Regions from separate parts of the Ferdinandcohnia jepli genome, predicted to be linked through region 3. Evidence: riboswitches for the same ligand, from Rfam matches in the RefSeq annotation. Region 3 holds a riboswitch; each other region holds the start of a gene.

Region 1 (10,804 bases), on a different contig from region 3:
GTGAATGGGGAATCCCAACTGTTGATAGTATATTATCCGTAAGAAAACAGTGTGAACATCAGCCTTTGATCGCAAGTGGTGGCATTGTGAACGGAGTAGATGCAGCAAAGGCGATTGCACTTGGAGCAAACATCGTTGGAATCGCAAGAGGTTTACTAAAAGCAGCAACCGAATCAGTTGATGATGTAGTAGAAATGATGGAAATTAGAGCTTTAGAACTACAAATGGCGATGTTTGGGATAGGTGTATCCAGTATTCAAGAGTTACATGAGACACGTCGGTTGAAAATTGATTAAATGGTAGTAGATTTCGTGGTAAAGAGGTAAAATATCTACTATGAATGAGAAGATGCTCGGGTGATTTTTCGCTTAGAGCATTTTTTTGTGTGTTTTTTTGCTTGTGATTTAGTGATTTAAAAGCTTTACGGTTTTTAATTTTAATTTATGGTTTTTAATTTAAAAATACGATTTTTAATTTGGATTTACAGTTTTTAATTTGAATATACGGTTTGTAATCAGGATTTACGGTTTTTAGCAATTTTGACGCAAGTCTGTCTGTAAAGATATCACCAATTACTTATGGCTGTTTAAAATAATTGGTCCATAAATAGCGAAAAAAACAAGAGGAGGATAACCTCTTGTTTGTTCTTTTCTGTTAGAATTTTGCGTTTTAGCTAGCCAATTTAACCAAAAATATAAAATATAGATTGAATGTTTGCTATAATTTTAATTTAGAAATGTATTTATCCTAAAGTAAGTTATTCTCTAATGATATTTTTATGTATACGATGATGTTCATTCAAATACTTACTATTAAAAAGAATAGAAGGAGAATAAATTTTATGAGTCGCTGCAAAATATGTCTTCAACCTCTTGCATATCTTGAAATTCCAGGCATTTGCTCTACTTGTTCTCAAAAATATGAATTGAAAATTACTAGACTTATTAACCGAAACCAAACAATAACAATTAATGAGTTACGTGATTTTTATTGCGTTCAAAAACGTATTTTTGATTATGAGGAACTAAAGAGTATTTTAGATAAATTAATATTATCTCAACATATAGGTGAAAATGCGGGTATCTATTATCTTTTGCCGCTCGGAATAACACTAATTCAAGAAAGTAATAAAGCAACAAAGCCAAGAATTGAGCCAATCTCTAAAGGGATAAAAATTGTATATAAAATAATTGGACATGATAGCAACAATAGCACGTATAGTACTACTTTTGAAATGTCCATGGATAATCAAATATTTAATGAAATAGCAGCAATATATTTCGCAAAACAGCAATTGTCATTAATTTGGGATATTCCTACTAATAATATATTTGCAGAAAAAATTTCTTAATTAAAATTAAATACATAATGTACCTAAATTAATGCTATTTTTGGCGTTAGAGTTACTAAAAAAAAGCAGTGGTTAGTTAATTTTTTGAAAAAGTAAAAACCAGCCAAAAGGCTGGTAATGATATTATTAAGGAGTTGTTGTAGTAGTTGGAAAGATTTGTTCGTATTTAGCATCTAATGCGTCTTTTGCGCTCTCGATTTGAGTATTAGCTTCTTGTGTTAATTGTTCTTTACCATCAGCGATATCAGTTGTTGCCTGAGTATTAGCTTCTGTTTGTAGGTCATCGCTATAAGTCTGAATCTCACCCTCTGCGCGAGTTTTCTCTGAATCATTCCAAGTTCCAAGTTCTGAAGCTATTCTATTTTTTAAAGCTGTCATGAAAGTATCTAATTCAGCTAGGGTTGATGTCTCTTTAGCAGAAGTTGCTTGTGACATTTCTCCTGATTCGCCATTCAATATTTTCGTGAAATAAGAGGCAACATTCGCTAAAAGAGGAGATGAACCAAGGGCTGCGCTTGCTCCTACAAATATTGAACCAGCAATCGCTATAGTAGCGACTTTCTTAGTAAGACTGCTGTTTTTTGTATTTGGCTTTGAGAACTTTTCTTTTCTCGAAGATACGATTTCCATTTAGTAATTCCCCCTGAGATTCTATTATTTGAATCTCCACTTGCTTTATACAAGTGGCAACTGGCTGACATAGTGTTGACTATACACCTTAGTCCCTATAGCTTTGCGCCCACATTTTTCAATGTGTTTGCAATTCATATTAAACAACAGAATATACATTAATGTATAGCAGTAAAATATGGGAATGATAAAAGAGTTCTTTAGTTACGATGCTGTTTTTTTTAACGAAGCGACTTAGTTAAATATGAAAATTGTTTTAATACGAAGCTAAACTAAGGTATAATGATTATTAGTCTAGTCTAAAAGTCTTTATAATGTCCGGTATAAAGCATTGTAGCCCTATCTCTCATGAGGTAGGGTTTTTTATTTGTCTATATTATTCAATGGATGCGAAGGTAACGTTAGGGGAAAAGTCAGATTAAAAGTATTTAGAAGCAATTTTACTTTAATCAATTTGAATCATAAAAAGTATAAAAACCCAGAAATGCTAACAAATCATTCGTGAGTCTTTATTCTATGCACGAGAGTTTAACTTTAAAGAGGATTATTGTAAATAGTATAGAATAATTACTAAGATTAAGTAAAAAGTTAATCTGAATAAATATTGATCTATCACTGTAATAACAGAATACTTTACCAAATATTATTTAAAAATGAAGTTAAATAAAACGACTACCCATTTTATTTATTTCATTATTAATTGTCTAATCGAAAATATAGAAAGTTAATGGAAGGAGTTGAGTCTAAGTGGAGACCCACATTTCGAATACTGTAGATTCGCTTAAAGATGACATTATCCAATTTTTACGGGAACTAATACAGATACCGTCTGAAAACCCTAAAGGAGATTACGAGGAAATTTGTTTGTTTCTGCAAACAAAGATGATGTCCTTTGGATTTGAGGTTCAACTTATAGAAGTTCCATTTGAAGAAGTAAGTAAGAGAAATCTTCAGAAGCCAAGAAAAAGTGTCATTGCCACTTTAAAAGGGAAAGATCGAGGAAAAAGACTGATATTTAATGCACATATCGATACAGTACCTGCAGATGATAATTCTAAGTGGAGAAATGGCCCATTTTCCGGTCATATCGAAAATGGAAAAATCTATGGTAGAGGGGCAACAGATTGTAAAGGGAGACTTGCATCTTACATAATGGCGGCAGTTACCCTGCAAAAAGCAGATATTCCATTTGATGGTGATATCATTATTGCGGCTACATGTGATGAAGAGATTGGAGGAGAATTTGGCGCAAAGTATGTAACAGAAAACAAGATTGTTCAAGGAGACATGGCTGTTGTTGAGGGCTATAGCAATATGATTATTCGAGCAATGGCAGGAATCATGAATCTGAAAATAAGTGTTGCAGGAAAACCTGCACATTCGGGATATAAATGGCAGGGAATCAATGCAATTGAGAAAATGTCAAAGTGCATTGAGGCATTAATGGAATTACAGAGTGAACTGGAAAATGAAAAATCATCGATCCAGGGAATGAACTATACAACTCTAAATATAGGTGTCATTAAAGGTGGTACGAAAATTAATGTGGTTCCAGGGAGCTGTGAGATAGATATTGATTTCAGGGTGATACCTGAGCATACACTAGATGGGGTTTTCTTACGAGTAGAACAAGTGCTCCGTAAGTTACAAGAGCAAGATCATGAGTTAGAAATTCAAATTGATAGATTAAGAGGTTTCGAGACCAATCCTACAGTTGTGGAAGAAAATTCACCTTTGATTACAGAACTGCAAAAAGCAGTTAGGGAAGTCTCAGGAAAAGAATTACCTGTAGTAGGAGTATTAGGTCAATCAGATGCAAGATATTTTATCGAGCAAGGCATACCTACAATTAATTATGGACCAGGGACCAATCAAAATAATCTCCATGGTTTTAATGAGTTCATAGAAATTGATGATCTTATTGAAACGACAAAAGTGTTAGCAACTTTTTCAAAAAACATTCTTCAAAAAGGAGAGGGAATATAATGTCATTTTTAAAACAGGAGAGGATTGCAGCGAAAAGCTTTTTTAAACCATTTATAATCCAAAGTTTTACAGTAAGTAATGATGAACAGACTATTATTTTCAGTAGTAATATAAGTGGGGGATACCACCTTTGGGGGCTTGATGTGAATCATCCATTCCCATACCCACTCACCTCACATAATCAAAATACAGAATCGATTCATGTTAATGAAGATTTAATACTATTTGCCAGTGACCATGATGGCGATGAGAATATGCAGATATATGCAACAACCCTTTTAGGAGGAGAACCTAAACCAGTCCTTGTAAAAGAAGGAACAAAGCATTTTCTCCACAGTACATCCGGCAACAAAATATATTACTCATCAAACAATGAAAACCTACTTTACCTCAACGCCTATGAATACAACTTTGAAACAAACGAAGAAAGATTGTTAAATGTTGGAGAAATAGCGGAAACACACCTGCTTGCAGTAAGTCCAAATGAAACTGCATTTGCTTATATCACAAAACATAATCACTCTCATATGCATGCATTTATTAAAAAAGATAATAAAAAGATACCTATCATCAGTAATCCGGAATTCGAATATCGAGTGGCAGCAGTCCAATTCGTGAACGAGCAAGAGGCATATGTTGTCACGAATTATGGAAAGGAATTTAATTATCTAGCAACGTTTTCTCTTGAAACTGGCGCCCTTGTTCCTATTTTAGAAGTTGCAAACGAGGATATAGTGGAGATTCAAAATAATAATGGATATGTATACTTGCGTACCATAAAAGGTGTCCGAGATAATTTATATCAATTTTCTGTTGAAAATTCACACTTACAAAGAATTGAAATACCAATAGATAGTATTGAACAATGGGTTATTACTGAGAGTGGAACAATTTTTATCAGTGGTTCTACATCTAAAACGCCGGAAAATATTTATCGAAGAGACTATTCAGGTGAATGGAAACAATTAATGGTTAATAGAATACCAGGTATCTCGTATGAAAGCTTAGTTGATTCTGAAATAGTTACATATCTTTCATTTGATGGACAACTTATTGAGGGATTGTTTTTTAAGGCAAAACCTGAAAATCAAAATGGTTATACAATCGTGTACCCTCATGGTGGTCCACAATTCGCTGAGATAAAAAAGCGATATGATAGCCTTTTTCAGTACTTTGTTAATCTAGGATATAATCTCTTTTGCCCTAATTTCAGAGGGACTCCTCATTATGGTACCTCGTTTATGAGAAAAATAGAAAGAGACTGGGGAGGAGGTCCTAGACTAGATATTCTTAGCGGAATTGAGTGGGCTATAGAAGAAGGGAAAATTGAAAAAGGAAAGGTCATCGTTTTCGGTGCCAGCTACGGAGGATATATGTCGTTACTTTTAGCGGGTAGACACCCTGACTATTTTCAGGCATGTATCGATTTATTTGGTCCTAGTAATTTATTTACATTAGTAAATGACACACCAGAGCATTGGAGAGCCAGAATGGATTCGTGGATTGGGAACCCTGTTAGAGACCGCGAAAAACTGATAGAAGATTCCCCGTTAACATATACTGACAACTGGCGTGTGCCTCTATTAGTCATACAGGGTGCAAATGATCCACGTGTAAAACGATCAGAATCGGAACAAATCGTAAACGCCTTACGAGCTAAAAACATCGAAGTTGAATATATGGTATTTGAAGATGAGGGCCATGGATTCTCGAAAAAGAAAAATGAACTATTGGCAATAGAAAAGATAGAACATTTCTTAAAAGCATTTATTTAAATATGAATGATAGACCTCACCATTTATCTTATCAGGCTGGATCTAACAAAGATGGTATGAAGTCTGTCCATATAGCTCTAGAAAATCTAAATAAATATGACGCTATAAATTTCGCTGAAACCTTTAAGACATGAATTCGTATACATAGTAGATGGTCTTATAAGGGGGTTGCTATCTTGTCAAACCAAGTTGATCATATTATTAAGATTATAAAGGAGCTTAAGGAATCTCCTAGTAAAGGGAAGAAGCTTAATCTAGATAAGTTTGAGCGTGTTGTAGGAAATGTGGATTCCTTCTCCGAGAGTTGTGAAGAATGTCAGAAACATATGCTTAGATTAGAGAATCATATTATACAAGTAAAAGAGAATGTCGGTACTGTTGACGAAACAATTACTAAACAACATAAGCAATTTATTAGTTCCGTTACTTCTCATCTTCATAAGAAACATAAGTTGGTATCAGAAGGAACTTATTTTACAACTTTTATGTCCATAGGGATTAGCTTAGGTGTCGCGTCCGGCTTAACTATGTTGGATAATATTGGTTTGGGAATAGCATTTGGTATGAGTATTGGTACAGCAATTGGAATTGCCATGGATGAAGATGCTAAGAAAAAAGGGAAAATGATATAGATTCTCCCATAATTATTAAAAATCACCTCATTAGATTGAGGTGATTTGTTTTTTTATGTCTGGTCTCTTGTTCGTATTATTAGAAGGTTGATAGTCTTTCCTATTAGTTATTAACTTAAAATATTAATATGAAAACATTAACAATAGAGAACTAAACAATCTAGGAACGAGCAATATTAGAACTAAACCAGTGAACACATATGTAACATATTTTTTCCTATCTACACCTTCTTTTAGTTCCCACAACCCAATCGTAATAAAATACAAACCTATCATTATAAATATTTCAGGCAACAAACCAACAAGATAATTCATTTTAAAATCCCCTTTAGAATAATTGTTCTTCAATTAATATAGAATCATATTAACATAATATTCCAAATACCTATACAATTTTTGCTCTGAGCGCTTGTTTCAGAAATAACTGGTATGGCAGTAATATGACTAACTAAAATTAAATAGTACTTTAAAAATAAAAGATGTAGACAAAGTAATTTTTGTTATCTATCTCTTATTTTTTTACTTTTTGCACAGATCACTCCAATAGCCTCTAAAACACAACTATTTACCTAGAAACTCTACAGTATAATAAGCCGTATATAGTAGTAATTTCAGGAATAATATGTAAAGTTTTTTTAGAAAGGAACAGAAAATGGAAAACATCACTTTAGAACAAGTTGAGAAGGAAGAGAAAAAGCGTTCAAAGAAAGACTTTTTAATAGCTATACCAACTATTGCAGTTGCGTTTGGTTCGATTTGGGCGTATGTAGAGGGAATGGAGTATTTACAAATCAAAACATTTTCAACAGAGGACTCATTTTTAACAGTAACAATTTCAAGTTTTTTGTACCATATTATGATTGTTATTTTATTTTTACTAATTTTTCCAATGGTTGGTGAGTTTATTCTTAGTAACCGTTCCAAACTAACCGTTAAACAACTTATGAAAAGAGTTTTAGTGTTGGCAATTCCATGTATACCTGTTATGTATTTATCTTTTTATAGTTATATAGATATTGGAGAACAATCGATTACATATGATCCATTTTGGCCAGGAGAGAAAAAAACGTATGCGTGGGAAGATATTGAATCGGTTGTGATTGATGAGGCGAGCTACCGAAATAAGAGATTTGATTATTATGTGAACTTTATAGACGGTACCAGCTTAGATATCTGGGGAGACACCAGAATGAATATAGAAGAGTTAAAACTGGTGGATGATAAGGTCAGGGCAAACGGAATACCCAAATATATCAACGAACCTCCTTATGAAAAAGGACTAAAAGATGCTTATGGAGATCATCCAGAAGAATATAAAATTGTACAGCAAGTAATCAGTGAATAATAAACTACTTTCAATTTAAGTGAAACTAACAAGAGGAGTTGTAAAATGGCATTCGATATCAATGAACATTATGATTTTGATACTTTTTATTCAAGAGAAAAAGATTTAACTTACTCTAATATTTATACAAATAAAGAAAAATGGGGAGCTATTATTGTTTGTGTTTTCTATTTTAGTATAGTAGCTTTTTTAATTGGAGTGGCCATATATGTGGTAATTTGGGAGTCTTTAATTTGGCCTGTATTTATAATAGGATTAGGCGCGCTGTTACCGATAGGGATAGCAATAGCGGTCACAACTAATTTCCGAAAGATTTTAACCAGCCGAGTATCCATTGAACTTAATCAAGAAGGCTTTACCCAAACAATAACAAATCGAAAAACACAAGAAGTACAGGAAATACATCTCTCGTTTAAAAATATGGAAAGTGTAACTCTGGGACGCCATCTTTACGTGGTCAGTGGGAGAAAACACAGTCCAGGCACATATTGGCTTAGTATTGAAGTAGCCATGAAGGGAGTTACGGTTGATGGGAATATGGTTTTAAAACGATTCCCTTTAAAAAATCCAGATGAAATTCAGCTTTGGATTGAGCAATTTCAACAAAACAATATCCCAATCTACTATATTGATAGATTACTAAAGGATCTACCATTAGAGGAGTACGACAAACTTGATAAGTTGAGATATCCAGTAGAAACAGGAGATATTCGACTAGCCTATAAAACTGAGGACCAAAAGGCACCTCTCAATTGGGATGGGAAGAGGATTTATCATTAATTAAAACAAGGTGAAAATATGAAAAAAGTAAATTACAGAACTAGTACCATTCTTGGACGTCTAGTAATATGTGCAATATTTATTGTTCCGTCAGTATCTCTGATCCTAGCCGGCTTATTTTTAGATGCATCAGCTATACGGAAAATTATTTCTATCGTTGCTGGTCTTGTTGGAATCGTGTTTTGTGGCAGGATATCTATTATGCTAATAATATTGTTACTGACTAATAAAAAAATGTTCAGTTATGACAACGAAGAAATCTTTGTCAAAAACAAACATATCAACATCGAAAAAATAAAGAAAGTTGATGTAGAGAACAATATTCAAACTGGATATTTAGAAATTAGAACTCCGGCATATGTCCTTTATTCAGCAGATGGTGAACGTATTTATATACCGACTTTCTATGTGGTTGCTAAGAAGGACTATCCAGTTATTCTTCAAACACTTAAAGATATTGTAAGTGATAAAAGTAAAAGATAGGGTTAGGAACTAGTAAATCTGAGATATGCGTGATTCTTATCAGGGGAACTTTGAAAACCAAACAAATTTCATTAACGAACATAAAGAATCAGATGAATTTACAGGAGGAGTAGAAGAAAATCTGGTTTTTAACTAATTATTGCTCGGGTGGAATTTGGAGTTGATATTTTAGGAGTTTCTAAGTCGATAGAGAATTTTTTTACCATAGTTCAAGATATTAAAAGGAAACGCTAGTACCGTCCTAACGTTTCCATCTTCACTATAGAATTTTTTTAGCAATAATCTCAGTTGCCTTTTTCGGATTAAGTCGATATAAAATGTCCATGATTTTCGAGTCGTTTCCAGCTAATACTCGGTATTTTTTATCTTCTATTCCTTTAATTATGATGGATGCTGCATCTATTGGGCTGAGCAGCTTATAGGAATGATTGTCAGCACCAGCTTTCTCTACTTTCGCTTTTTCAACGAGGTCTGTGTCGACTCCACCTGGTATGATGAGTGTTACACCTACATTGGTTTTTCGAAGTTCGGAGTGGAGTGCTTCTGTAAACATTTTTACAGCTGCTTTTGAAGCACAGTAGATGGTTTGCTGCGGTATTGGCAGAGATCCTCCCATGCTTGCTACATTTGCAATATGGGCTTCCGGTCTCGATAAAAGATGAGGTAAAAAGGTTTTACACATATATAACGTTCCGTTGAAATTGACATCCATTACCCATTGTATTTGTTCATACTCAAGATCATTTACACTAACAAATGGTTGAATGATTCCGGCATTATTGATGATTCCATCCACGCTTCCGTGAGTCTCGATAATCTCTTCAGGAAGTTTTTCCACATCATCTCTGTTTGCGATATTTGCCGTGTGTATAGACATCCTGTCACCATAGATATCTGAAAATGTCTGCAACTTCTCTCGTCCATTCTTGTGGATGATAGCTGCGACTTTTGCTTCCTTTTCCAACAGCTGCCGAACGAGTTCCCTCCCAATTCCACCACCTGCACCAGTAACGACAATGACTTTATCTACTACTTTCATCGTATTCCTCCATAGTAAAAAATAATTACTCGATATCATATGTTCGGTGTGAGTTAAAATGCCGATTTATTAATAAGATTTTTATATGAAATATTTGTCATTTAATGATGAGGGCCATAGAAATTATAAGGTGCTGGATATAGAATTCAATTACGTCATCTGACCCAAAAAGAGTCTCCGGATTCCGGTGACTTTTGGTTAAAACGATAGATTCAACCACTGTCTGTCACCTTAAATAAAATCTTATTCTATTAAGAAGAACGAATAATTCCTCCATTAACATGTATGACTTGACCAGTTACATAATATGAATGATTAGTGGCTAGATATACAAATGCTGGTGCGACTTCAAAGGGTTGTGCTGCCCGTCCCATTGGTATATCCGTACCAAGTGTAGCTACATGATCAGCGGGATACGTACTTACAGTAAGAGGAGTCCAGGTTGGTCCGGGTGCAACGGCATTTACACGAATTCCTTTATTTGCAAGTGATAATGCCAACGACCGAGTAAATGAAACTACAGCTCCTTTAGACGAAGCATAATCAAGGACATTCTTATCTCCTTCGTAGGCAACTCTTGAGGCGGTACTTATAATCGAACTCCCTTGTTTTAAATAGGGAAGAGCTACTTTCGTCATATAAAACAGCGGGTATACATTGGTTCGAAACGTATCTTCGAGCTGTTCGTTGGATACATCCATTATATCCTTCGTGTAGGGCTGCACAGCAGCATTATGAACCACTATATCTAACCTACCATATTTTTCAATTGTTCGAGCAACA
Region 2 (10,804 bases), on a different contig from region 3:
AAATAATAGAAAAATGGAGAACTCGGAACCAGTTAATCAATCAGTTGACCAAATAATTTATCCAGAAAAGGTAGAATCAAAAGAAAACATCCAACAGGTGATTACTAGTTTAAATAAGTTTCTAGAACCGAATAATACACATTTGAAATTTGAATTACATGGTGAACTTAATGAGTATTACGTTACCATTGTTGACAATCATACAAATGAAGTGGTAAGAGAAATACCTTCGAAAAGATTACTGGATATATATGCGGCAATGACCGAATTTCTAGGCTTCATAGTAGATAAAAAGATATAAAGGTGGTGAACACCAATGAATATGAGAATTGGTGGTTTAGCAAGTGGAATGGATATTGATCAAATAGTTACCGATCTTATGAAGGCGGAGCGAATTCCTTTAAACAAGCTAAATCAAAAGAAACAAATTTTTGAGTGGCAACGGGATCAGTATCGTGAGATGAATAAATTACTGGCTGAACTCGATACGATGTCTTTCAATATGACGTTATCAAAAGCGTATCAATCTAAGACTGTTACAAGCTCTAACTCATCAGTCATCACAGCAACTGCAACAAACACAGCAGCAAATGGGTCTTATAAAATTAAGGTTGATAAATTAGCAACCGCAGCATCACGTGCAAGTGAAACTACGATATCAGCAGGGACTAAAATTGACCCTACAAAACCTTTAAATACACAGTTTACTGCCAATAGTTATTCTGATTTTACAATTGAAACATTTAATGAAGATGGTTCAAAAAATACTGTCACACTAACCTTCGATCCAGCAACTGACTCATTAAATACTGTTATTAAGAAGATTACTGAGTCCAACTTGGGGGTTCGTGCATTTTACGACAATACATCTGATCGAGTTGTTATGGAGAGAACCAAAACCGGAGATTTCAATAAAACAGCTGAATACGGTGGAGCGGAAATTGGATTTACTGCCGGCTTTTTAACAGAGGTATTAAAATTTAATCCTGATAAAGCTGTAGAGAATGGCGGTACAAATGCAGAATTTACTTACAACGGTGTCCTACCGATAGAAACTACAAAGAATGAATATACAATTAACAATTTAACCTTGAAATTTAACGCTGCCACAGGACAGGAAGAGACGATTAATGTCTCACATAATACGGAGGATGCCTTCAATAATATTGTTCAATATATAAATAAATACAATGAACTTATCGAAAAGGTTAACGGGAAGATAACCGAAACTAGATACCGAGACTATCAACCTTTATCAGATGAAGAAAAAGAAGGTATGACGGAAGACCAGGTAAAGAAGTGGGAAGAAAGGGCTCAAAGTGGCTTACTGCGTAATGACTCTATTCTTTCTGGTGCCCTGAATCAAATGAGAATGGACTTTTATACTCCACTCTCAGGAGCAATAAAAGGTTTTAAACAGTTATCTGATATTGGTATAACTACAACAAAGAATTATTTGGATCGGGGAAAGTTAACTATAAATGAAGAAAAGCTACGTCAGAAACTTCAAGAAAATCCAGATGCTGTTTTTAGACTTTTTTCAACTAGTGGTACAACTGAAGATACACAAGGAATTGCTCAACGAGTTAGAAAGACTATTAAAGGTACCATAGCAAATATTGAAGCAAAAGCTGGTAAGTCTACATGGACGAACCAACAATTTACTATTGGCCGTAATTTATCAACAATTGACAGTCAAATCGATCGTTTCGAAGATAGACTCTCGACAATTGAAAAACGTTATTGGCGACAGTTCACTGAGATGGAAAAGGCGATTCAAAAAGCAAATTCACAATCAGCATACCTCATGCAGCAATTCATTCAGTAAAAAAGGAGCATAGTAACTATGGCAATTAGCAATCCATACCAAGCTTATCAGTCAAACTCTGTTACAACCGCAACACCAGGAGAATTAACATTAATGCTCTATAATGGTTGTTTGAAGTTTATTAAGATAGCACGTAAGGCTATCGAAGAAAATAATATTCAAGAAAAAAATGTGAATCTCCAAAAGGCGCAAAACATCATTAGCGAATTTATGGTTACCCTAAATCCTGATGTAGAAGTTTCCAAAACAATGATGACTATGTACGAATATATTAATCGTCGCTTAATCGAGGTTAATATAAAGAATGATTTGGAAATTCTATCCGAGGTTGAAGGATATGTAACAGACTTCCGTGATACTTGGAAGGAAGTTATCCGGCTTAACCGTCAACGTCAACATAAACATGGACAAGGTGGACAGGTGTAGTGAATCCAGTTGTAGCTCTGTACCGTGTTTCAAAAGAACTTCAAAGTATACTTGATCAGCCTATCGAAAAAGATAGTAGAGACGAAGCAATCGAAAAAATAGCTCTTCTACTAGGCGATAGAGAACAACTTTTACCAGAAGTGAAACCACCATTCTCGGTTGAGGAAAAGAAACTGGGTGCTGAAATCATCCAGATGAATACACTTATCGAGTCCCACCTAGAGAAGATTAAAAAAGATATTCAATTTGATCTGGCCCATGTTAAAAAGAGTAAGGAAACATCAAATAAATATGCGAATCCTTATCAAACTCCACCAGCTGATGGGATGTTTTTTGATAAGCGAAAATAACAAATATATCGAGTAAGTATACAATTCCCTTCGTATTCTTACTCGTTTTTATTAATTTAGAAACTAGTAATATAGTACTGGTAAAATAACTAGTAAAATGGTAATATGATAGACATATATTAACAAAAAACCAAAGTGAAAAAGGCAAACTATGGGAAACTATAGGACGCAAAGCCAAGGGCCTGACCTACATGAACCTAATTTGTGTGGATGGCAGCCGGTTGCCACAAGGACTCATAGTCTTATTACCTATGAACCTTGTTTGAGGTTCTTTTTCTTTTGGATTTTTTAGGGAAGGTAGGACTATAGAATGAGAAAATATTTAAGAAAGAGTATCACAGTTTTTGCATTACTTCTCATGGTTACACAGTTATTGTTTCCATTTGGTAATGCACTAGCAAATGGTAGTATGCTACCGCCAACTACAATTACCCATCAAGAGATAACACCTGATGATATCAAACTCTCTTGGAATGCTGTTTATGGAGCAACAGGTTATCAAATCTATGAGATTACAGATGGACAGCTTTTACAAAAAGGAACGGTTACATCTAGTAGCTATCTGTTTAATAACCTAGAAGAAGGAACGTACACGTTTGCAATCTCGACTTTAACTTCTGAAGGGGAGTCTGGCCCGAGTGCTCCGATCACCTTTACAGTTACTTATCCGGACATGCAGGCACCTACAAATCTAACTCAATCGATTAGAAATGGAAACGATATTTATCTTTCCTGGGGTTCCTCAAAGTATACAGAGAAATATAACGTTTACGAGGTGTCAAAAGAAGGAAACCAGCAGCTAGTAACTTCTGTTACAGGCACTAACCATACAATTAGCAATACTCCAGAAGGAAGCTACACCTATGTTGTAACAGCAGAAAACTCATTATATGGTGAATCATCTCAATCGGATGCTGTACAAGCTGAAGTTGTTTATCCAGTCATGCAAACACCAGCTAATTTTACGTATTCAATATCGAATGGAAATGATATTACTTTTAGATGGAATACAGTCTCCTACGTGACAAATTATAAATTATACAAGGTTACTGAGGATGGCAAGGAACTTATTGAAACAACAAAGAATTCGTCGTATAAGCTAAGTAATGTAGCACCTGGAACATATACATACGAGATTCAATCCTATAGTGATCGTTTCGGCGAATCAGTGGATGAATCTGGACAACTCCAGATAACTGTAGATGAAATTAAAATGGTTGCCCCAAGTAATTTTACATATCAGCTAGTAAATGTAAATGATATTAAGTTAACTTGGGATAGCGTAAACAATGCTACAAATTATAAAATCTATCAGATTATCAATGGTGAGAAAGTCCTGAAGAGTACTGAAACAAGGACGTCTGTCACATATTCAAAACAGGAAGCGGGCGAATATGATTTTGAAATTCATTCATACAGTGACCGTTTTGGAGAATCTGTAGATGGAAGTAAGGTTTCAGTAGTTGTTGATCAAGTAGAGATGGAAGCCCCAAGTACAATTTCATATAACGTAAAAAATGGAAATGATCTTGTATTAGAATGGGAAGCTACATCTAATACTACAGACTATAAAATCTATCAAGTAAATAATGATGGCACAAAAGTATTAAAAAGGACTGCAACTAGTACTTCAACTACTTTTACGAATATGGCTGAAGGAAGTTACACTTTTATGATTCATTCAAATTCTACTAGATTTGGAGAATCAGCTGAAGGAAAAGAACTTTTATTCTCGATTGTATACCCAAAGATGAGTTCACCAAGTAATGTAACGGAAACGATTAAAAGTGAAACATCATTTAGCTTGCATTGGGATGCAGTAGATTATGCAACAAATTATAAAGTATACCAAATCGCAGATGACAAAAAGGTACTAAAAAGCACTGTTACCGGGACTAGCGTTTCTTATTCAAATATGCCTGCGGGAGATTACACGTATGAAATTTACGCTTACTCTTCAAGATTTGGCGAGTCTGAACAAGGTACAAAAGTAACAGTTACACTAGAAGGCCAAACAATGAAGGCACCAGCGGAACTAGCTTTCACAACTAAGAATGGAAATGATGTTGCGTTAAATTGGTCTTCAGTAGATTATGCAACAAACTATAATATTTACGAAGTTGTTAATGGTGAAAAAGTATTCAAAAGGAATACAACATCAAAGTCTTATACTTTTACAAATTTAGCTGAAGGTGAATATACATTTGTAATTCACTCGAATTCTACTTACTATGGAGAATCAAAGTATGGGGCTGAAGTAACGGTTTCAGTTGTACATCCATTAATGGAAAAGCCAACTAATTTAAGTTTTTCAATCCTAAACGGAAATGATGTTAAATTAAGTTGGGACGAGGTAGAATACGCAACAAGCTATAATGTATATGAGCTAATTGGTGATGATAAAGTATTCCGATACAACGCCAAATCTGAGTCATATACTTTCTCAAATGTATCGGAAGGTCAGCACACCTATGTTGTTCATTCTGTGAGTGAGCGTTTTGGAGAATCAAGCATAGGTAATTATACTTCGATGGATGTAGAGCATCCAATCATGCAGGCTCCAGAAAGTTTATCTTCAAGTATTTTAAAGGGCAATGATATCAAGTTAAGTTGGTCAACAGTAACCTATGCTACAAATTATAATATATATAGAGTGACTGGAGATGAAAAGGAACTAGAAAAATCAGTCACAGGAACATCGGTTACATTTACAAACTTACCTGAGGGTGTTTACAAATACGAGGTGTATTCAAATAGTAGCCGCTTTGGTGAATCACCGGAGAGTAGCGCAATTGAAATTACCGTCGTTCATCCTATCATGCAAAAACCAGAGAATATCACAGATAGGATTTCAAATGGAAATGACATCATTCTTAAATGGAATGAAACAGATTATGCAACTAAATATAATGTATATCAAATAATTGAGGGCGAGAAAGTCTATCAAAAATATACTACAGGTACGTCAATTAGTTTCACCAATATGCCTGAAGGTGATTATGAATTTATAGTGCACTCATATAGTGATCGATTTGGTGAATCACCAGATGGGAACAAAATCTCATTTAGACTTGTGCACCCGATAATGCAATCACCTGAAAATTTTAGAAACACTATTTCGAATGGAAATGATATTGTAATCAGATGGAATGAAACAGATTATGCAACTGGCTATAATCTTTACTCAGTTAAAGATGGGGAAAAGATATTGTTAAGGTCAACTAAAGGTACATCTTCTACCTTTACGAATATGGCTGAAGGTGATTATGAGTATCTAGTTCACTCATATAGCACTCGATTTGGAGAATCTCCAGATGGAAGTAAGTTAGACCTTACTCTAAACTGGCCGGTTGTTCAACCGCCTCAGGTAGATGCAGATGTAAATAATTTTAATAACATAACACTATCTTGGCCAGCTGTTACATGGGCAGATGAATATAGGGTTTACAAAGTTACAAATGAAAAAAGGGAATTAATAAACAAGGGCAGCGCCAGAAACTATAAAGTTTACAACCTAACTGAAGACAGCCATTCATTTGAAGTAACGTCTTATAGCAATCGTTTCGGTGAGTCTCAGCCTTCAAATCCAGTGACAGAAACTATTATCTATCCATTAATGGAGACACCGGCTGCAAATCTGAAGTTATTAAGCGATACAAGTGCAAGAATCAGCTGGAATTTTGTTGCGTATGCAAATGGCTACAACATCTATGAAATTATAAACGGTGAAAAGGTTTTAGTTGCTGAAAGAATAAATAATCTTTCTTACACATTAACTAATCTTACATACGCAAACCATGAATATGTTGTAACGTCAGTTAGTAATTCTTTTGGTGAATCTGAACCATCAGATGTAGTACTGGCTAAACTAATTATTGATGAAGAAGCGCCTGTAACAACATCAAATGCACCAACCGAATGGGTTAACAAGTCTGTAAATGTTAAACTAACTGCTACTGATAACGAGGTAGGGGTTGCAAAAACATACTATTCTCTAGGTGGAGAATGGATTGAAGGAACCTCCTTCTCTCTTGAGGAAGCTGGAGTTCACGAGATATCTTTCTATTCTGTAGATAAAGTGGGTAACACAGAAAAACCGCAAACAATGGAAGTCAAAATCGATAAAACAACACCAGAGACATCTTCGAACGTAGTTGATTCATGGAACAATAAAGGCGTTCAAGTGGAACTAGAGGCTTCAGATAACCTAAGTGGTGTAGCAAAAACATTCTATTCAATAAATGGTTCTGAATACTTAGAGAGTACAAGTTTTACTGTAGATACTGAAGGGATAAATGAGGTATCTTTCTACAGTGTAGATGCAGCAGGAAATGTTGAAGATACACAAACGATTGAAGTGAAAATCGATAAAACAACACCAGAAACAACTTCCAATGTGGTTGATTCTTGGAACAACAAAAATGTCCAAGTAGAACTGACAGCTACAGATAACTTAAGCGGGGGTGCAAAAACATTCTATTCAATAAATGGATCTGATTATGCAGAAGGTACAAGCTTTACTGTCGTTGCTGAAGGAGAAAACGAGGTATCTTTCTACAGTGTAGACGAAGCAGGAAACGTTGAAAATGCACAAACAATAGAAGTAAAGATTGATAAAACAGCACCAAGCACTACTTCAAACGTAGTGAATACTTGGAACAACAAAGATGTTCAAGTAGAACTAACAGCAACTGACAACCTAAGTGGAGTAGAAAAAACCTTCTACTCAGTAAACGGATCAGAATATGTAGAAGGAACAAGCTTTACCGTTAATAATGAACAAGTTAACGAAGTATCATTCTACAGTTTGGATCATGCAGGAAACCAAGAAGAAGTTCAAACACTACAAGTCAAAATCGACAAAACAAAACCAGTAACAACATCAAACGTTACTAACACATGGTTAAAAGATGACTTTACTATAGATTTAACAGCAACTGATAATCTAAGTGGAATCGCAGATACAATCTATTCAATTAATGGAAAAGGATCTGTCTCAGGATTAAATACTATTATCACTAAAGAAGGTATCTCAAACGTATCCTTCTACAGTATTGACAACGCTGGAAACATTGAAGACATTCAAACAGCTCAAGTGAAACTTGATAAAACAGCTCCAACTGTTAAGTTAGATGTTGCTGAAGAGTACACTTTAGGAACTAAATTACCATTAACATACGTTGCTACAGATAACCTGTCAGGTATCGCAACTGAAAAAATGACTGTTAATGGACAAGTTGTTCAAAATGGTGAGGTTGTTTCATTCAATCAACCAGGTGAATATGTAGTAGAAGTAGATGCAACTGACAATGCTGGCTGGACTACAACAATCAAGAAGACTGTATTAGTTTATATCCCAGCAACGATAGAAGTGCTACCAAAAGTAATGAACGGAAACAAGGGTGTATTTACTGTTAAAGTTGACTTACCTATGGGTTATAGTACAAAAAACCTTGATCTTGATGCTGCAACACTAAATGGAGTGTCTGCACAAACTTCAAACAAAGGTTATTATAAGCAAGCTGAACAAGGTCAGTTTAAATTTGAACGCCAAGATTTCTATTGGATTCCTGGTCAAACGACAATGAAATTCGTAGGGAAGATAGGGAACTTCATTGTAAAAGGGCAAACTGATGTAAAAGTAATAAAATAAGAATTTTAGAGAAACACGGGACCACATTCCCCGTGCTTCTCTCTTTTAATATGACATTTCCATGGCAATCCAAAAAAACTTTCTAACAAACATTTACCAATTCCCACAATAATCTCCACCAACTTGGATATACTAGTACTGAAGAATTCTTCATAACTTAATCACCCAAGATTACCACACGAATCATTCATAACTCACCTTAGATACGCATATATTTCAACACCTATACAAAACGTTTACAAATTCACAATTTCTTCATATTTCCTAGAAGTTTAAGCAGGAAACAAGGAGGGTAATGTAGAATTAGTAACTATAGCCTTTAATTTTATTCAGCATATATCTCCTACTTTAATGAGTATGGATGAATGCAAAAGGGTTTACAACTTAGTGGGTTGCAATACCCGGGCTGAATAAAATCAAGCCTCCGGCGGATGCCTCGATTTTTCAAAGGAAGTTTTTCGAGCAAGCTCGAAGAAAAATCTGGCGGCAAATACGCCAAGGCGCATTTGATTAAAAGGTTATAATGTTTCACACATTGGTAACCCTAAGTGGGTCCTCTGTGAAAGGGCAATACAATGACTAGTGAGAACTAGTCGAGTTCAAAGGAGGAGTTCATGTATGAATTACAACGTTCGTGGTGAAAACATTGAGGTAACTCCAGCATTACGGGAGTATGTTGAGAAGAAACTAGGCAAGCTTGAACGATATTTCGATGGTACTCCAGATGCAAATGTGAATGTCAACTTAAAAGTTAATAATGCAAAAGATTCTAAAATAGAGGTTACGATTCCAATGCCTCAGCTAGTACTTCGTGCAGAGGAGTCTCATGCAGATATGTATGCAGCGATTGACCTTGTCACTGACAAGCTAGAGCGTCAAATTCGCAAGCATAAAACAAAAGTAAACCGTAAGTTCCGTACTGAAGGTTCTACTCGTACACTGTTTGCAAACGGTGCAGGAACTACATCTGCTACAGCCGTTAAAGACCTTGAGGATGAAGATTACGAATTAGTTCGTACAAAGCGCTTCAACCTTAAACCAATGGACAGTGAAGAAGCGATTCTTCAAATGAATATGCTGGGCCATAACTTCTTCGTCTTCACAAATGCAGAGACAAACTCTACAAATGTGGTGTACAAGCGAAAAGATGGCAAGTATGGTATCATTGAACCCAACTAACTCTCATAACCAAACACAGTCTACCATGTAGGCTGTGTTTTTTATTGTCATTTTTTAAAAGTAACAATCCTGAAACCCTACCACAAAATAAGGACTTTCCACTATGAAAATAGGGGAAACACCTTATAGTTATCTCCTTTCATATAGTAGATAATAACTTTAGAGGAAAATATTACATATTCACTAACAACCACCATGTTAGAAAGGGAGGCACCTTCCTTAGTCTAATCAATCTTGAAAATACTTTCCGAAAAAATAAAATATAAAACGAATGGAGAATGCAGTATGAAAAACAATGCAGTTCAATTTAAGGAGAATCCTGTTTCAAACTTTCTTTTTAACGACAGTCGTTCTGCACTTATTTGGTTAGTAGTTCGCGTATATTTAGGCTACACATGGCTAACGGCTGGATGGCATAAGATTACAGAAGATGCTTGGACAGGTGAAAATGCTGGAGCCGCTATTCAAGGATTTGTGCAGGGGGCATTAGCTAAGTCTGCTGAAGGTAACGATGTTACTGGCTGGTATGCAACCTTTTTAGAAAATGTTGTTCTTCCAAATGCAAAAGTTTTTTCATACATGGTAGCTTATGGAGAAGTATTAGTTGGCATAGGTTTGATTGTTGGATTGCTAACAGGTGTGGCAGCTTTCTTTGGATCATTGATGAACGTAAGTTTCCTTTTTGCTGGAACATTAAGTACAAATCCACTACTGCTAATCCTAGCAACATGGTTAGTGTTAGCTTGGAAAGTTGCGGGCTGGTACGGCTTAGACAGATGGGCACTACCTTTCTTAGGAACTCCTTGGGATCGTAAAGGCAGCAAGACAAAAAATCAAACAAGAGACGTCTGAGTATAAACTCACAAAAGGTATCTAAGTGCCAATGCACTATGGTACCTTTTTCCCTTTTCAGCCCTAAACATTTTCCCCTTGTCGAATCCATGCATCCCTTGTCACAATCCAATTCCCTTAAATATTTTACCCTGATTCTATTTAGTGGTAAAATGGTAGTATTACTTTTTAAAATCTGTATTTACAATAGAGGAGCGTACGTAATGCTTGGTATATTAAACAAAGTATTTGATCCTAACAAACGCACATTAAAACGATTGGAAACACTTGCTGGTAAAATTGAAGCACTTCATCCTGAGATGGAGAAGCTTTCTGATGATGCACTTCGTGAAAAAACTGAAGAGTTTAAAGCACGCTACCAAAAAGGTGAATCATTGGATGATCTACTCGTTGAAGCTTTCGCAGTTGTTCGTGAAGGTGCAAAACGTGTTCTTGGCCTACATCCATATCCGGTTCAATTAATGGGTGGTATCTCCCTACATGAAGGTAATATTTCAGAGATGAAAACAGGGGAAG
Region 3 (10,804 bases):
ATCAAGAGCTTGTAAGTAGTGTGAGATTAACCAATACTGCAGATGAAGGTAGAGTCCTTTCATATAGCCTAACATTTGAAGAAGGGCCATATGATGTCGAAACCATTGATGCGATGGAGGGAATTATCTCTAATTCAGAAGACATTTTGAAGAATGCTGATGTCGAAGGTACCCTCTATTTTGCAGGAGAAACACCGAAAAAAGTAGACGACCGGAATGTAAATAATCGAGATGTTATATTAATTGTGGTATTAGAAACTATATTGATATTTATTATGTTAATATTTCTGACGAAGTCCTATAAGATGCCGATTTATATGATGGGGACCATCTTAGTTTCATTCCTGGCTGCATTAGGATTAGGTATGTTCCTGACAGATTTATTCTTTGATATTGGAACTATTAGTAATCGGGTTCCGCTATATTCCTTTGTGTTCTTGGTTGCGTTGGGAATTGACTATAATATCATGTTAATTTCTAGATTCCAAGAAGAACGAAGAAAACATTCTGTTAAAAAAGCAGTAGAAATTGCGGTAGCTAATACAGGTGGAGTTATTTCATCAGCTGGTCTAATCCTGGCTGCTACCTTTGCAGTTCTTATGACACAGCCTATTCAATTATTATTCGTTTTCGGGTTTATTGTTGCAGTAGGTATATTATTGGATACATTCTTAATTCGTGGTGTCTTACTTCCAGGATTAATTGTGCTACTTGAAAAAGATAAAGCAGTAAGTAAAGAGCAGTAACTAGAAAAGCCAGCCCGTGACTTAGGGCTGGCTACTTTGTTTTAACAGTTTAGAATGTATGTAATTTTCAACTTAGTTTCTGGTGTCTAGCTTCAGGCGCCATCGGCTCGAGGTCATAAGCCAATCGCTTCGGAAGGTAAAAAGCACCTTCTGTCAGCGCTTGTCTTATGCTTGTCGCCGATAGGCGGGCGCCTTGGGCTTTTCTAATTTAATTTTGTGCCATCTTAAACTCTAAATAGATTTGGTTATAAATAGATAAATTCTTTTTACCTAAATTCTCGTATACTTCAAGCCTTTCAGTTAGCTCTGGTGATGGATAAAAACGTTCATCGTTAACCATTTCTTCAGGCATATACTGAAGTGCTTCTTTATTCGGTGTAGAGTAACTAACATACTCTGTATTTTGGGCTGCAGCTTCAGCATCCAGTATAAAATTAATAAATTGATGGGCAGCATCAATGTTCTTCGCTGTTTTTGGTATAACCATGTTATCAAACCATAGATTTGATCCTTCGATCGGAACAACATATTCTAAATCTTCATTTTCCCACATAATTTCTGATGCTACTCCAGACCACACGATACCAATTGAGGCTTCTTGATTTTCGAGCAGCATTCTACCTTCATCTCCAACGATTGCTTTAATGTTAGGACTCAGGGAGATGAGTTTTTCTTTTGTTTCTTTCAGATGCTCGGTATTTGTATCATTTAGGGAGTAACCTAAACTATTAAGACCCATTCCGATAACTTCCCTTGCACCATCGATAAGCAAAATCTCATTTTTAAGAGCGGGGTCCCATAGATCATTCCAACTTTTAATTTCCAATCCATCAAGCATTGTAGGATTATAGACAACCCCAACCGTACCCCAGAAATAAGGAACTGAATATTGGTTTCCTGGATCAAAGGGAAGATCCATAAATCGCTCATCAATATTTTTTAAGTTAGGTAGTTTTGAATGGTCAAGCGGTATAAGTAAATCCTCTTGGCGCATTTTATCAATCATATATTCTGACGGTACAGCAATATCATAGGTTGTACCACCTTGTTCAATTTTTGTCATCATTGCTTCGTTAGAGTCAAAGGTTTCATAGATTACTTTAATGCCTGTTTCCTCTTCAAAACGTTCAACTAACTCCATATCGATATAATCACCCCAGTTAAATATCGTCAGGGTATTTCCGCCTGATAGGCCTTGTGACGAATTTAAGTGGTGGATAAGGTAGAGAAGGGCTCCTGAAACAATACTTATTGCTAAGAAAGCACGAACTAATTTACTCATTTTCGTACCCCCAATCCTTTAACATTACTACGTTGTGAGATAAAGTAGTATCCAATGACAAGGATCATTGTAAATACGAACAATAAAGTGGATAATGCATTAATATTTAACGCAATTCCTCTACGAGCTAATGAATAGATTTCAACAGATAGTGTTGTAAAACCGTTTCCGGTTACAAAGAAGGTAACCGCAAAGTCATCAAAGGAATATGTTAAAGCCATAAAAAAGCCAGCAAAAATCCCTGGTGTAATATACGGAAGAATAACTTTAGTGAAAACATCCCAACGGCTAGCACCAAGATCACGAGCTGCATCGAGTAAAGTTGGACTCATTTCCTTTAATTTAGGAAGAACCATAAGTACAACAATTGGTATACAAAATGCAATGTGAGATAGTAACACTGAATAGAAACCGAGCTTAATGCCAACTAACGTTAATAATATTAAGAAAGAAGCACCAATAATTACATCAGGACTAACAATTAACACATTGTTAAGAGATAACAGAGCATTCTGAGTTTGATTTCGTTTTACAGAGTGAATGGCAATCGCTCCGAGAACACCTATTATAGTAGAAATTAGTGCTGATAGTAGAGCTATAACAATTGTATTAAGCACAATTATAAGTAGTCTTGTATCCTGGAAGAGCTCTTTGTACCAATCAAGTGTAAACCCTTCAAAATCATTCATTGTTCCGCCACTGTTAAAAGAATAGAAAACTAAAAAGAAAATGGGAGCGTAAAGTATGAAAAAGATGATTGCCAAATATGCTTTTGATGAAATCGAAAGTCTGTTATTCATATTACGCACCTCTTTTCTTACGGTTACCAGTTGCAACCATAATTAACACCATAAAGATGATTAGGAATACGGCTATTGTAGAGCCCAGGCCCCAATCCTGTGTGACAAGGAATTGCTGCTCAATAGCTGTCCCGAGTGTGATTACCTTGTTACCGGCAATCAGTCGTGTAAGCATAAACAGTGATAAGGCAGGAATAAATACAATCTGACATCCTGATTTTACACCTTGAATGGTTAATGGAAAAGTAACTCTTCGGAACGTTGTCCAGCGTGAAGCACCTAAATCACTTGCAGCATCAACTAGACTTGGATTCAACTCATTTAATGAATTGAAAATTGGTAATATCATGAATGGAATAAAAATATAAACTGAAACAAATATAAAGCTAAAATCAGTAAATAGTAATTGCTGCGAACCAATACCCAGGACCTCTAAAAGGCTGTTTGTTATTCCGTAGGTTGAAAAGATTCCTAAAAATGCATAGGCTTTTAAAAGCAAGTTAATCCATGACGGAGCAATTAGTAGCAATAACCAAAGGTGCTTGTGCTTTGTTTTTGTTAATAAATATGCTGTTGGATATGCAACAACTAAAGAAATAGCCGTTATTAAAAATGCATACCAAAATGAGCTAAGTGTCATTTTTAAATAGATTGGTGTAAAAAACGTCTTATAATTAATTAATGATAAATTTCCCTCTATATCAAAAAAGGAATAGTAGAGTACGAGAGAAATTGGTGCAATGACAAAGATGGCAATCCACAATGCATAAGGGATGATATATAGATTACGAGTAAGCCTATTTTCCATGGCTTTCCCCATCCGTATATGCATCTAAACGTCGGTCGAATTCTTCTTCAGTCTCTCCAAGACGCATAACATGAATAGCTTCAGGATCAAAATAAAGTCCAATTTCATCCCCAACGGTAGCCTTTTTAGTGGAATGTACCAGCCATTCATTTCCGTCTTTATCAAAGCAGCAAATCTCATAATGAACCCCACGGAATAACTGGGAGTCTACTTCGACCTGAAGTTTTCCTCGATTTAATGTTGTGATTTCTAAGTCTTCAGGACGTATTACTATTTCCACCGGCTCATTATCACTAAATCCTTGGTCAACACAGTCAAATGTTTTACCGACAAATTCAACTAGGAAATCTCGATGCATTTTCCCTTTAACGATATTCGACTCTCCAATAAAATCAGCCACAAAGCGATTAATTGGTTCGTCATATATGTCAGTTGGGGTGCCACTCTGTTGGATTTGGCCTTCATTCAGAACGAATATTTCATCCGACATGGCAAGTGCCTCTTCTTGGTCATGAGTAACAAAAATAAAGGTAATCCCTAGGCGCTGCTGTAACTCTCTTAGTTCATACTGCATTTCAGTACGTAGCTTCAAATCAAGTGCTGATAGCGGCTCATCTAGTAAAATTACTTCTGGTTCATTAACAATAGCACGGGCAATTGCAACACGCTGTTTCTGCCCACCGGACATTTCTTTGATTTCTCGTTTTTCGTATCCTGCTAGATTAACAAAGCTAAGTGCTTCCTTAACTTTAGCTTCAATATCAGTATTTTTTAATTTCTTAATTCGTAATCCAAATGCAACATTTTCAAATACATTTAGATGCGGAAATAAAGCATAATCCTGAAATACAGTATTTACTTGACGTTTATTAGCAGGAACTGAATTAATCTTCTTTCCATTAAAATAAACCTCTCCTTGAGATGGTTCAATAAATCCGGCAATTAAACGCAAGATGGTAGTTTTTCCACAACCAGAAGGACCTAGAAGCGTATAGAACTTACCTCGTTCAAATTCAAAACTTACATTATCAAGGACGGGTTGATCAGAATCATATTGTTTTGTTACACCTTTAAATTGAATAATAGGTATATTACTCATGGCGACCCCCTTCTCTACTATTTATCTGTTTAAAATAATTTCAATTCGGCATAATTATACATGAATCGGCAAATAATTCAATAATCTTGCCCATATTTTAAAAATATTGTTTAGGAATAAGTCGGCATCGAGTTATATTTCCTATACGGTTATAATTGACCCAGACTAAAATAAGAAATATAATTATAGTAAACCTAAAGAACACTTTAGTTTGATAATAGAATAAAGTAGGGCAAATTCATTGAAAAATGGAGACGCAAAACTATAGGGGCTAAAATCAATTTAGAATATGCCAGCCAGTTGCCGAGATAAGTCGTATTAGAAGAAACGCAGATTAATCGGTAGAGGATTAGTCTTTTTTTTATACTTTAGTAAAGATTAATATGGTAATATTTACCTATATAACAGCCTGTTAAAATAATAGATTAGGAATCTATAAGAGTGGGAGACGCCACTCGTTTTTTCAAAAGTAAAAAGTAGCTAGATTTTTCAAATGAACTCTAATTTTGGAAGTGATTACAAATGGAGAAAGTGGTCCAAAGTAAAGGAAATCTAAATGTGCTGAAGAAAATTAGTGAATTGCTTGAAAAAGTAGGGACTGAGAAGAGTCTTATCACGCCAGAAATATGTGATTTGTTTGAAAATGAAGCTTACAATGAAGAGCAAAAAGTAACTACAGATAAAGTTTTAAGACAGCTTCATGAAATGAATGAGCAAATAGAAAATATGAACTGGATGAATAAGCATTATCGAATACTGCATGAGTTTGCTCAAATATGTAGTAAAACGTTAAATGAAAAAATCCTACTTCAAAAATCCTACGAAATGGTTTCTCAGGTAATGCCAACTGACTCATTTTATATTGCGCTATATGATGAGGGAGATACACAAGTACAATTGATTTTTATAATGGATAACGGAGAGCTGGCTCCACCAAGTACAGTTGAATTTGGCGAGAACTATACTTCAAAGGTTATCAAGACAAGAGAGATTGTTCATTTAAAACAGCAGAGTCAGTCTCTTGAATATGATACAAAAATGGGTGAAGGGGAAGAGGATACAAGTTCCTGTTTATTTGTCCCTGTGGTAATTGATGACCAAGTGAAGGGTGTTATCTCTGCACAAAGTTTCCGAGACTTTGCCTACCGCAAAGAACATGAAGATTTATTACAAATGATAGGTGCCCAAGTTATTAATTCCATTGAAACAGCACGTTTATATGAAAGAATCTATAAAATGTCAAGAACTGATGAATTAACCGGATTAAAGAATCATCGGGCTTTCCATGAGGATTTAGCAAAGCTAATCCAAAGTGGAAAAGATAAGCTCACATTAATGATGATAGATTCAGATAACCTAAAACAAATGAATGATAACTATGGACATGACATTGGTGATTTATATTTAAAGACATTATCTGACGGAATCAAGTCAATAAGCGGTCCTGATATACAGGGATATCGTTATGCGGGAGACGAATTTATGATACTTATCAAATCTCGTATTGATCGAACCGTCGAAGAGTTATACGCTGACTTGAAAAATTATTATCAAAACCATCCCATTTTGCTGGGTGATGAGAAAATAATAGTGTCAATTAGTTCGGGTGTAGGCATGTATCCTCAGCATGGACCAACGGTGGATTCACTTAAAAAGGTTGCCGATCAAGCACTATACCGTGCAAAAGAAAATGGAAAAAATCTATTGTATATTGCAAATTAAAAATAAAAGCTCATCTTCCTTTTGGGGAGATGAGCTTTTGCTATTAGTTAGTTTATCCCGGTGTAATCGTCCGTAATACTCCCACCTATAAACGTGATGTGAAACGAAGACGTTTAGGGGGAGATAACGGACGCTAACACCCCGATTGGTGAGATCAGGTTTTTCTTAGGGCTTTAGCCCTTAGAAAAATCAATCAGGCTTTGCGTGACTAACAATAAGTGGGGGATGAACAAAACCCCCACTTATTGAAGTTTCACTTTATATGTGCGATTATTCCTTCGTTATCATCTAGTACAAGCTTTATACCAGCATAAGGATCTCTGTTTAGGAATTCTCCAAGCCATAGCCTGATTGCTTCAATTAAGTTAGCCATGATGAGTACTTGTTTTCGGTCTTGTACAAATACTTCCGCTGAAAAGCCATAGTCATCATCATACATTAATTCTACTTCAACTTCTTCTGGCTTTACTTGTTTCTTCAAGCCAATATATACGCAAATAGCGTTAATAATTTCTTGTTCAGAAAGAATTAGTTTCTCCATGAATTTTCCTCGTTTTTCTTTTTCCTTACTAGATTGAAAATTTTACGAATAACTGAGAAAAGAACATAAATAGCAATAATGTTAATCATTAATCCAAAGAAAGAACCAAGTACACCCATATTAGACAGCAGGCCGCCAAATAGGAAACCAGCAAGTCCACCAAGCATTAGGCCTTTCATTAATCCACCAGACATAAGTCCACCTTTTGGTGTTGTTGTAGTCGACTTATTCGTAGTAGTTGTATCTGTGTTTTTTTTCTGTTGGAAATTGGATTTATTTTGGTTACCTATATTACTGTTGAAACTCTTTTTACCTGACTTGTACCCTTTTGCTTCAACGGTTGTTGTAGAATCTTGAAAAACAAAGTTGCCAACTGGTGAAAGGATAAGGGATAGTGCTACTATAGCTGCAAGAATTTTTTTCATGTTTTTATTTACCTCCGTGGTGTATGATTAACTAGAATAGATAGGTATTTCCTTTCTATTCTACTATATATACGAAGTAAATATTAATTAGTTTCGCTTTTACTAAAAAAATGACCTGGTAAATTATGCTTGATCTATTTCATAGCTTTAGTCAATATAGGTGTGAGGAATATCTCATCTATGAATAGCAATTTGTTATAAAATATACACTGACAAGTAATGTTCGTATCAAGGGAGGTTATGAGTATGAATAAGGAAATGGCATCTGCTCTAGTAGGTAAACAAAAGATATCATTACTTATTGCAGATATTAAATCCTTACTAAAAGCAGGTGTCTTACTTGCAAATGTACTTCCCGTATTTTCAGGTTTTTGGTTAGCGATCTACTTCTTTAATGTCTCAATTGTGGATTACTGGGGAGTCTTTTTACTAACCATGTTGGGAAGTACAATGGTTATGGCGGGAGCACTGATCATTAATAATTGGTTTGATGTTGATATAGATACAGTAATGGAACGAACAAAAAAAAGACCCACAGTGACTGGGCATTTTACACTGCGATTTGTTTTACTATTGGGTATTATATTAACTGCTGTTGGATTTATTTTATTATTTTTTACTACAACAGAGGCAGTAATATATACGTTCATTGGTTGGTTTACGTATGTAGTTCTTTACACAATGTGGTCAAAGAGAAGATACACCTTTAATACCATTATTGGTAGTATTTCAGGTGCTGTATCTCCTTTAATTGGGTGGACTGCAGTCGGAAGTAGCCTCCACACTGTTCCTGCCATTTTATTCTTACTGTTGTTTATTTTTCAGATGCCTCATACGTATGCAATTGCGATGAGAAAGCATGCTGAATACAAGGCAGCAGGAGTAGCGATGCTTCCGGTTACAAAGGGTTTTTTAACAGCAAAAAAACATATAGTGTTTTATGTTTTGTGTTTATTGCCTTTACCATTCTTTTTAACGCAATTAGGCACAGTTTTTATTGTACTAGCAACCATCCTTAATGTAGGTTGGTTCCTTCTTGCCGTCTATGGTCTATTCATAAAAGATGACCTAAAATGGGCGCGATGGAACTTTTTATATTCTGTAAACTATATAATGATCATCTTTTTACTAATGGTAATTGTTACATTACCGGGTTATTTTAAATAAGATTCCCAGTGCGGAAATAAAAGCGTGAGTTCGTTATTATAGAACACACGCTTTTTGCGTAATGAAAAGTAAAAGCACAGCCGGTATATTTTAATATGAAAACTTTTTATTTTATGTCACAATCCACCATCTCAAATCGTCTTGTGTGTAAAAACAGAAAGGGGAAATGGTAGTGGATAACAAGGTTTGGGATTGTGTAGTGATTGGTGGCGGTGTTGCGGGTTTGGTTGCTTCAACATTTCTAGCGCGCTCGGGGAAAGCGGTGCTTGTACTAGAGAAGTCTAAACAACTAGGTGGTAGAGGACAGACAATTGAAAAGCACGGCTCTTATTTAAATCTAGGTCCACATGCGATTTACGAGAAAGGAATTGCATATAAAGTGTTAACTGAACTGGAACTGGAAGTAAAAGGTGGAAAGGTCCCAACTAGTGGTAAAATTGTAGATAAGGAAAATGTATATGATTTACCGGGTGACGCACTTAAACTATTAACTAGCCCAATGCTTAGTTGGAATGGTAAAAAAGAGGCGCTCCGGTTTTTTACAACTTATAAGAAAATCGATACATCTAGTATGAAATCAGTGCGATTAAGTAAATGGCTCAATCATAATATAAAGAGTGAAGAAGTAAGGAAATTTATTCAAATGCTTATTCGGTTAGCCACTTATAGTAATGATATTGATGAAATAAGTGCTGGTGCTGCGTTAAGGCAGCTTCAACTAGGGAATGCAATTTACCTTGAAGATGGTTGGCAAACAATGATACGTGCATTAAAAGAGAAGGCAAGGGAGTATGGAGTTGCATTTTTAACAGGGGCAAAGGTAGAACAAATCAAAGGTGTCTTTCCAAACATGCAGGTCCTTACACAAGGTAGAGATCCTATTGATACTAAAAATATTGTATCTACTGTAAGTCCACAAGAGGTTACTGCATTGCTCAGAGAATACGGAAATCCAGTAGATTTTGATACTTTTAAAAATCTTAAGCCAGTTAAAGTAGCATGTTTAGATCTTATTTTAAGTAGCCTACCACTACGCAATATTCATTTTGCTCTGGGTTTGGAGCAACCATTTTATTATTCCAATCATTCAAATGTAACCAAGTTAAGTTATGATGGGAAAAATCACGTCGTACACGTAATGAAATATTTGAGTGCTTCTGGAATAGAGGACCAAGATCAAGTTCTAACAGAGCTAGTAGATTTCATGGATCGGATACAGCCTGGATGGGAGAATTTTGTTATTTATAAAAGGTATCTTCCTAGAATGACAGTTTCCCATAGTGCTGTTAAGGCAGATAAAAGTGGACTTTTGGGTAGGCCTACTCATAGTGTCAAACACATTCCAGGACTTTACCTTGCTGGTGATTGGGTAGGAGGAGAAGGCATGCTGGTCGATGCCAGTTTTAATAGTGCGGTTCAAGTTGCGGAGACTATCTTGGAATCTAGTTAAAGGGTGTGATGGAGAATGTTAGATGAAAGTTTATATCTACAATATAAGCCATTGCTTTTTTCAATTGCTTATCGAATGACAGGGACGATTACTGAGGCAGAAGATATTTTACACGATGTTCTTCTGGGAATGGAGAAGGCTGACTTTCAAACGGTTAGCAATCCAAAAGCATATCTTTGTAAAATGGTTACAAACAAGTCGCTTGATTATATGAAATCGGCTAAAAAGAAACGAGAATTATACTCAGGGCCATGGTTGCCGGAACCGGTAGTCACACATGGAAAAAATGACCCAATCTTGAAAGTATTACAAAAGGACCAGGTTTCCTATGCACTGCAGACATTGATGGAACAGCTAAGCCCTATTGAGCGAGCGGTATTTGTGTTAAGACAAGTATTTGAATTTGATTATCAAGAAATTGCGAGTATGGTGAATAAGGAAGAGACGAATTGCAGAAAGATTTTTAGTAGGGCTAATAAAAAGCTAGATTATAAGGTTGTTGAAAATAGGAGTGGAAATGAAAGGCTTCAACAACTGGTTCACCAGTTTGTTATTGCAGCATCGACAGGACAAATGGAACATCTTCTCAGCTTATTAAGTGAGGATGCAGTTCTTTATTCAGATGGTGGAGGAAAGGTAAAGGCAGCTTTAGTACCTATTCAATCTAAGGACAGAGTAGCGGCATTTATTTTTGGGTTGGTGAAGAAGTTCGGAAACGATAGTGAATATACAGTTGAACCAATACGAGTTGAGGGGCAAGTAGG

Evidence for each region. Region 3 has a riboswitch for cyclic di-GMP ahead of AB3M96_RS08745 (sensor domain-containing diguanylate cyclase). Riboswitches for the same ligand answer to the same signal wherever they lie in the genome.
Region 1: another riboswitch for cyclic di-GMP. It lies ahead of AB3M96_RS16430 (hypothetical protein); the one in region 3 lies ahead of AB3M96_RS08745 (sensor domain-containing diguanylate cyclase).
Region 2: another riboswitch for cyclic di-GMP. It lies ahead of AB3M96_RS19760 (OmpL47-type beta-barrel domain-containing protein); the one in region 3 lies ahead of AB3M96_RS08745 (sensor domain-containing diguanylate cyclase).

What each region holds. Positions count from the first base shown of each region.
Region 1 covers NZ_JBFOKR010000015.1:26,034-36,837, reverse strand. The annotation lists gene fni (type 2 isopentenyl-diphosphate Delta-isomerase) at 1-296, shown strand, start outside; gene AB3M96_RS16435 (hypothetical protein) at 842-1,351, shown strand; gene AB3M96_RS16430 (hypothetical protein) at 1,478-1,981, opposite strand; cyclic di-GMP riboswitch class I at 2,034-2,123, opposite strand; gene AB3M96_RS16425 (M20 family metallopeptidase) at 2,729-3,967, shown strand; gene AB3M96_RS16420 (S9 family peptidase) at 3,967-5,742, shown strand; gene AB3M96_RS16415 (hypothetical protein) at 5,919-6,374, shown strand; gene AB3M96_RS16410 (hypothetical protein) at 6,498-6,689, opposite strand; gene AB3M96_RS16405 (hypothetical protein) at 7,027-7,719, shown strand; gene AB3M96_RS16400 (hypothetical protein) at 7,765-8,499, shown strand; gene AB3M96_RS16395 (DUF5381 family protein) at 8,518-8,982, shown strand; gene AB3M96_RS16390 (SDR family NAD(P)-dependent oxidoreductase) at 9,242-10,021, opposite strand; gene AB3M96_RS16385 (SDR family oxidoreductase) at 10,273-10,804, opposite strand, start outside.
Region 2 covers NZ_JBFOKR010000021.1:22,083-32,886, reverse strand. The annotation lists gene flaG (flagellar protein FlaG) at 1-301, shown strand, start outside; gene AB3M96_RS19775 (flagellar hook-associated protein 2) at 317-1,828, shown strand; gene fliS (flagellar export chaperone FliS) at 1,847-2,254, shown strand; gene fliT (flagellar protein FliT) at 2,254-2,604, shown strand; cyclic di-GMP riboswitch class I at 2,738-2,833, shown strand; gene AB3M96_RS19760 (OmpL47-type beta-barrel domain-containing protein) at 2,915-8,257, shown strand; gene hpf (ribosome hibernation-promoting factor, HPF/YfiA family) at 8,876-9,436, shown strand; gene AB3M96_RS19750 (DoxX family protein) at 9,722-10,288, shown strand; gene secA (preprotein translocase subunit SecA) at 10,492-10,804, shown strand, end outside.
Region 3 covers NZ_JBFOKR010000007.1:49,895-60,698, forward strand. The annotation lists gene AB3M96_RS08720 (MMPL family transporter) at 1-746, shown strand, start outside; gene AB3M96_RS08725 (ABC transporter substrate-binding protein) at 955-2,028, opposite strand; gene AB3M96_RS08730 (ABC transporter permease) at 2,025-2,828, opposite strand; gene AB3M96_RS08735 (ABC transporter permease) at 2,830-3,636, opposite strand; gene AB3M96_RS08740 (ABC transporter ATP-binding protein) at 3,626-4,735, opposite strand; cyclic di-GMP riboswitch class I at 4,957-5,043, shown strand; gene AB3M96_RS08745 (sensor domain-containing diguanylate cyclase) at 5,258-6,457, shown strand; gene AB3M96_RS08750 (YxcD family protein) at 6,711-6,998, opposite strand; gene AB3M96_RS08755 (hypothetical protein) at 6,986-7,423, opposite strand; gene cyoE (heme o synthase) at 7,670-8,590, shown strand; gene AB3M96_RS08765 (phytoene desaturase family protein) at 8,763-10,040, shown strand; gene AB3M96_RS08770 (RNA polymerase sigma-70 factor) at 10,056-10,804, shown strand, end outside.